Regions from separate parts of the Stenotrophomonas sp. YJH_SMC_138 genome, predicted to be linked through region 2. Evidence: riboswitches for the same ligand, from Rfam matches in the RefSeq annotation. Region 2 holds a riboswitch; the other holds the start of a gene.
What was found. Region 2 has a riboswitch for thiamine pyrophosphate ahead of AC5P7I_RS17885 (TonB-dependent receptor). Riboswitches for the same ligand answer to the same signal wherever they lie in the genome.
Positions count from the first base shown of each region.

Region 1: another riboswitch for thiamine pyrophosphate. It lies ahead of thiC (phosphomethylpyrimidine synthase ThiC); the one in region 2 lies ahead of AC5P7I_RS17885 (TonB-dependent receptor).

Region 1 is NZ_JCAFTB010000001.1:541,274-544,911, reverse strand. Features, by position in the region: gene AC5P7I_RS02380 (BCCT family transporter) at 1-1,525, opposite strand, end outside; TPP riboswitch at 1,791-1,892, shown strand; gene thiC (phosphomethylpyrimidine synthase ThiC) at 1,975-3,638, shown strand, end outside.
Region 2 is NZ_JCAFTB010000009.1:188,876-192,513, forward strand. Features, by position in the region: gene AC5P7I_RS17875 (glycine zipper 2TM domain-containing protein) at 1-28, shown strand, start outside; gene AC5P7I_RS17880 (phosphotransferase enzyme family protein) at 150-1,274, shown strand; TPP riboswitch at 1,373-1,468, shown strand; gene AC5P7I_RS17885 (TonB-dependent receptor) at 1,539-3,638, shown strand, end outside.

The DNA of each region.
Region 1 (3,638 bases), on a different contig from region 2:
CCATCTCGCGTGCGATCCACGCATCGATCATGTGCCGCTGGCGCTGCGCCTGCCGCCGCTCACGCGTGTACTCCTGGTCGAGCACGCGGTACAGCGACACCATCACCAGCACCATCAGCAGCGCGAATGGCAACGCCGCAATCGTGATCATGCCCTGCAGTGCATCCAGGCCACCGGCCAGCAGCAAGGCCGCTGCGATCAACGCCACCGCGATGCCCCAGGCCAGCTTGCGCTTCAACGGAGGATCGCCTGCTTCGTCAGTGGACATGCTGGCCAGCACCAGTACCGCCGAGTCGGCCGAGGTCACGAAGAAGATCATCAGCAGTACCAGTGCGATGCACGACAGCAGCAGCGGCAGCGGCATGCTGTCGAACAGCGTGAACAGCACGGTCTCGTAGCCATTGCCCAGCGCCTGCACCAGGTCGGCATGGCCGAAGATCTGTGCCCACAGCGCGGTGCCGCCGAATACCGCGAACCAGAAGAAGCCCAGCAGCGTCGGCGCGAGCACTACGCCGATCACGAACTCGCGCACGCTGCGGCCGCGCGAGATGCGTGCGATGAACGACCCCACGAACGGTGCCCACGAGATCCACCAGGCCCAGTAGAAGATTGTCCAGTCCGCCACCCAGGTGCTGCCGGAGAACGGTGACATGCGCAGGCTCATCGTCACCAGCTGGTTGAGGTAGGAGCCCAGCGTGGTGGTGAAGGTATCGAAGATGAAGCCGGTCGGCCCCAGCACCAGCAGGATGGCGGCCAGCAGGGCAGCCAACGCCAGGTTGAAATTGGACAGCCACTTCACACCTCGCTCCACGCCACTGGCGGTGGACGCCATATACAGCACGAAGGCGACGGCAATGATGGTCATCTGCACTGCGACGGTAGCCTGCACGCCGAACACGCGCTCGATGCCGGCGGCGATCTGGATGGTGCCGAAGCCCAGCGTAGTCGCGACACCGATCGCGGTGGCGACCACTGCAGCGATGTTGACCGCCCTACCGATCCAGCCGCGATGGTGGCGGCCGATGATCGGCTGCAGCATGTCGCTGACCAGGCCGCGGCCGTTGCGGTTGAACTGGAACCAGGCCATTGCCAGCCCGATCAGCGCATAGATGGCCCACGGGTGCAGGCCCCAGTGGAAGAATGCATAGCGCATCGAGGCGCGTGCCGCATCCAGGCTCTGCGGAGCAAGCCCTTCCGGTGGCTTGCTGAAGTGCGAAATGGGCTCGGCGGCGCCCCAGAACACCAGGCCGATGCCCATGCCGGCGGCGAACAGCATCGACATCCAGCTGGCTCGCGAGAACTCGGGCTCGGCGTCTTCGCCACCGATGCGCAGGTTGCCGAAGCGACCGAACGCCAGGTACATCAGGAACACCAGGGCCAGGAATACCACCAGCAGGTACAGCCAGCCGACGCTGCGGATGACTTCTGCCAGCATCGACTGCACCACGGCATTGAAGGGGCCTGGTGCAATACCGGCAAGCAGCACCAGCAGCAGAACCAGTGCGATGGAAACGCGAAACACCATGAAGGAGCTTCTCCGATCAAGGGATTGAGGGGAGCGAGCAGAGCTTGCAGCGAAGGACCGGCGGCATGCAGCGCGAACCGGGCAGGGGCCGCGTCGGCGTCGAAGGAGGCATCGGTCGCTGGAGGGCGACGGACGTGCACGTTACTGAACGCGACGTCATGGTTCTGTTAACGAACAGCGATCCGGATCAGATCCGCTTTCCACAGGAAAGCGGAACTGACCGCGGGGGCAACTCCCGGAGCGGGCGCTCTATGCTCTAATGCACGCCAAGAAGCGGGGGTACCGCGGCCATGTGGCCACGGTTGAGACAGTCCCTTGGAACCTGATCCGGCTCATACCGGCGTAGGGAAGCTTTGCAGTGCAGCCGTGCCCGGACACCGCCCAAGGACCGTCCGTGCGCGGTCGCAGTGCGCCGCCGCTTCGTCCCTGACCTTCCTGGACGATGCCCGATGAACGCACAGCTCTCCGCCCTGCAGCAACAGGCCCAGCAACTCTCCGAATCCGTGACCCGGCCCATTCCCGGCTCGCGCAAGATCCACGTACCCGGTTCGCGTCCGGATCTGCAGGTGCCGATGCGCGAGATCGCGTTGACCCGCACGCCGACGCTGTTCGGCGGCGAGGAGAATGCACCGGTCACGGTCTACGATACGTCGGGCCCGTACACCGATCCGGACGCGCGTATCGATCTGTCCGCGGGCCTGCCGGCGCTGCGTCGTGGCTGGGTGGAGGAGCGCGGCGATACCGAACAGCTCGACGGCCTGAGTTCGTCGTTTGGCCGCGATCGCGAGCACGACCCGAAGCTCGATGCTGTGCGCTTCCCCACACGCAGCCTGCCGCGACGTGCACGTGCAGGCGCGAACGTCACCCAGATGCACTATGCGCGCCGCGGCATCATCACGCCGGAAATGGAATTCGTCGCCATCCGCGAAAACCAGCGGCTGGACGCGATCCGCGATGCCGGCCTGCTGCAGCAGCACCCGGGCGAGGCGTTCGGCGCCTCGATCCAGAAGATCATCACGCCGGAGTTCGTGCGCGATGAAATCGCGCGCGGCCGCGCGGTGCTGCCCAACAACATCAACCATCCGGAAAGCGAGCCGATGATCATCGGCCGCAACTTCCTGACCAAGATCAACGCCAACATCGGCAACAGCGCGGTGTCCTCGGGCATTGCCGAAGAGGTGGAGAAACTGGTGTGGGCGATCCGCTGGGGTGGTGACACCGTGATGGACCTGTCCACCGGCAAGCACATCCACGAAACCCGCGAGTGGATCATCCGCAACTCGCCGGTGGCGATCGGTACCGTGCCGATCTACCAGGCGCTGGAGAAGGTCGACGGCCGCGCCGAAGCGCTCACCTGGGAGATCTTCCGCGACACGCTGATCGAGCAGGCCGAGCAGGGCGTGGACTACTTCACCATCCACGCCGGCGTGCTGCTGCGCTACGTGCCGCTCACCGCCAAGCGCGTGACCGGGATCGTCAGCCGTGGTGGTTCGATCATGGCCAAGTGGTGCCTGGCGCACCACAGGGAGAATTTCCTCTACACGCACTTCGAAGACATCTGCGAGATCATGAAGGCCTATGACGTGACCTTCTCGCTGGGTGACGGCCTGCGCCCGGGCTGCATCGCCGATGCCAACGACGCGGCCCAGTTCGGTGAGCTGGAGACGCTGGGTGAGCTGACCAAGATCGCCTGGAAGCATGATGTGCAGACCATGATCGAAGGCCCCGGCCACGTGCCGATGCAGCTGATCAAGGAGAACATGGACAAGCAGCTGCGCGAATGCGGCGAAGCGCCGTTCTACACGCTGGGGCCGCTGACCACCGACATCGCGCCGGGCTACGACCACATCACCAGCGCGATCGGTGCGGCGATGATCGGTTGGTTCGGCACGGCGATGCTCTGCTACGTGACGCCGAAGGAACACCTCGGCCTGCCCAATCGCCAGGACGTGCGTGACGGCATCATGGCCTACCGCATCGCCGCGCATGCGGCCGACCTGGCCAAGGGCCATCCGGGCGCGCAGGTACGCGACAACGCACTGAGCAAGGCGCGCTTCGAGTTCCGCTGGGAAGACCAGTTCCACCTTGGCCTGGATCCGGAGAAGGCCAGGGA
Region 2 (3,638 bases):
CGACCGCGGCCGCCATCGCGGCTGGTAAGCAGCGCCGACATACCGATGACGCGGAGACGGGCGGGTCGATGACCCGCCCGTTTGCGTTGGCCACGCGCATGGCGTTGAATGCGCAGCCTTGGATGTGACTTTCCCGATCGGACTGTGGCATGACGTCTTCCTCCCACCGCGTGCAGGGCCTCAACAACGACGAGGTCGCTGCCGACTGGCCACCGATCAGCGCGGCGGACATCGCGTGGCTGAGTACGCGTTACCCGCAGCTGGGCGGGCACAGCCAACCGCGCTGGCACAGCCCGCGGCCGCTGTCTGCCGCCGCCATCGTCGACGGCACGCGCGGCGCGGTGTTCATCAAGCGCCACCACCACAGCGTGCGCAGCGCGACCTGTCTGGAAGAAGAACACCACTTCATCGCCCATCTCGCCGCCGCCGGCGTGCCAGTGGTGCAGGTGCTGCCGGCCACCGATGGCCACACTGCGGTCGAACACGGCGAATGGACGTTTGAACTGCACGATGTCGGCGTGGGCGACGACCTGTATCGCGACGCGGTGTCGTGGTCGCTGTTGACCGATGTCGCGCAGGCCCGCGAAGCAGGGCGCACGCTCGCACAGCTGCACCGTGCCGCCGCCAGCTACCACGCGCCCCAGCGCAGCACCCATCTGCTGGTGGCGCGCGACGACCTGATCCGTGCCGACGATCCGATCGCCGCCATCAAGGCAGGACTGGATGAACGTCCCGGGCTGGCACGCTATCTCGCGCGCATTCCATGGGAAGCACAGCTGCAGCGCGACGTGCTGCCGTGGCACGCCGGCCTGGCCGAGCGCCTGCGCGCCGAGCCCCGGCTGTGGGCGCACAACGACTGGCATGTCTCCAACCTGCTGTGGCGCAACGGCGAGGTCAGCACCGTGCTGGATTTCGGCCTGGCGTCGCCCACCAGCGCGCTGTTCGACCTCGCCACCGCGATCGAGCGCAACGCAGTGGCGTGGCTGGAACTGGAGCGCGGCATGGAGGCAGTGCGCATCGATATCGCGCTGGCCCTGCTCGACGGCTACCGCGAGGTGCTGCCGTTGTCGGCGGCACGCGTGCACCTGCTGGCCGACCTGCTGCCAATGGTCCATTTCGACTTCGCACTGTCCGAAGTGGAGTACTTCGAAGGTGTCACCCGCTCAACCGCGAATGCCGACGTGGCCTGGCAGCCCTTCATGCTGGGCCATCCGGCGTGGTTCCACAGCGCGCCGGGACGGGCACTGCTGCAGGCCCTGCACGCCGTCGCGTGATCCGGTTGACGCAGCGTTGCGGTCAGATCCCTTTCCGCAGGAAAGGGATCTGACCCCGGCTGGCGCTCGCAAATCCGTACCATTTGTAGTGAAATGGTCACCTGAAGCGGGGGTGCCTGGATCTGCCAGGCTGAGAGAGTCCCTTGGAACCTGATCCGGTTTGCACCGGCGTAGGGAGCTTTGAGCCGCAGCCACACCCCCATCATGGGCCGGTGCACCTGCGCGCCGTCGCTTCGTCTCCCTTGTTGTCCGAAGACGAACCGAATGAACCGCTGCCTGCGCCCCACCCTGCTCTCACTCGCCCTCTGCGCCGCGCTGCCGCTGCATGCCAGCGAGGCCGAGGCCACCACCGATGCGGCTGCCACTGGTGCCGAACGCTCGCCGACCGAACTGGCGGCGGTGCGCGTGGAGGCCGGCAAGCCGAAGGCCGATACCTCGCGCGTGAATGCCTTCGGCGGCGGTTCGTGGAAGGACACGCCGGCTTCGGTGAACGTGCTCGAGCGCGACTATCTCGAACGTCGCCAGGTACGTTCGCTGTCCGAGCTGGCCAGCAACGATGCCTCGCTGGGTGATGCGTATGCACCTGTGGGCTACTACCAGAACATCGCCATCCGCGGCTTCGCGCTGGACGCCGCCACCGGCTACCGCTTCAACGGGCTGTCCATCGCCGGCGAGCAACGCCTGGCGCTGGAGAACGTGCAGTCGGTCGAGATCCTCAAGGGTGAAGCCGGCCTGGCGGCAGGGGTGATGGCGCCGGGCGGGATCATCAACTACATCGGCAAGCGCCCGGCTGAAGTACGCACCGCCACGCTCGGCACCGATTCGGAAGGCTCACGCTACGTCGCCGTCGATGTCGGCCACTGGATCACCCCGCGTTTCGGCCTGCGCCTGAATGCCGCATGGGACTCCAGCAATTCCTACGTCGCGCACGCCGATGGCCGCCGCAACTTCTACTCGCTGGCCGCCGACTGGCTGATCGGCGAGCGCGGCAAGCTGGAAGTGGATGCCAACTACCAGACCAGCTCGCAGCGCTCGGTGTCCGGCTACCAGCTGCTGGGCGCGCGTGACCTGCCGCGCGGTGTCGACCGCGAGCACCTGCTCGGCTACCAGCCGTGGCAGCGCCCGGTGGATATCGCCAGCACCAACATCACCGCGCTGCATACCTACGACTTCAACGATGCCTGGCAGTCGCGCGTCTCGGTCGGCCACAGCCGCTCGGTGATCGATGACAACGTCGCCTTCGCCTACGGTTGCTACTACGCCGTGCAGTGCGCCGATGGCAGCGTGCCAGGCAACTACTTCGCACCCAACGGCGACTACGATGTCTACGACTACCGCAGCCCGGACGACACCCGCCGCAACCAGCAGGCCCGTGCCGAGCTGCGTGGCCGCTTCGAGACCGGCAGCGTCGGCCATCAGCTGACCCTCGGTGCCGACTACTTCCGCCGCACCGTGGACAAGCGCCCGAGCGTCAACGAGTACGTCGGCACCAGCAACATCCACGACCCGCAGGTGCCCGTGTTCGAGCCGTCGCCGAAGATGCCCGGCCCCTCCGCACGACGCCTGGACAGCCGCCAGACCGCGTTCTTCGCGCTGGACCGGATGAGCTTTGGCGATGACTGGCAGTGGTTGGCCGGTGGCCGCTTCGTGCGCCTGGACGAGCGTGCCTACGACAAGCGTGGCGTTCCGCAGCGGCACAGCCGCCTGTCGCGGTTCCTGCCGCAGACCGCGGTGGTGTGGAAGGCCACCGATCAGCTCAACGCCTATGCCAGCTACGTGCGCGGCATTTCGCTGGGCCAGGAAGCGCCGTTCTGGACCAGCAATGCCGACACTTTCCTGCCGTCGGTGCAGTCACGGCAGCTGGAAGCAGGCGTGAAGTACGTGCCGGTCGAGGCGCTGACGCTGGGTGCAGCGGTGTTCCGCATCTCGCAGCCGTACCAGTACGCCAGGCCCGACAGCAGCGACGTCGGCTACACCTTCGTCGAGGAAGGCACGCAGACCCACACCGGCCTGGAGCTGACCGCCAACGGCCAGCTGACCGACGCACTGCAGATCGTGGCCAGCGCCAGCGTGCTGCAGGCGCGCGCGCGCGACACCGGCACGCCGGCCTATGAAGGCCATCAGCTGGTGAACGTGCCGAAGGTACGCGCCAGCGTGCACATGGCCTACGCGCTGCCGTTCGTGCAGGGCCTGGACGTGACCGGTGGCTGGCGCTATGCCGGTGCCAACGTGGCACGCGCCGACGGTGGCGTGCGCGCGCCGGACTACTCGGTGTTCGATGCCGGCCTGCGCTTCCAGCATCGCCTGCACGAACGCGCGGTGACCTGGAACCTGTCGGTGGACAACGTATTCAACCGCTTCTAC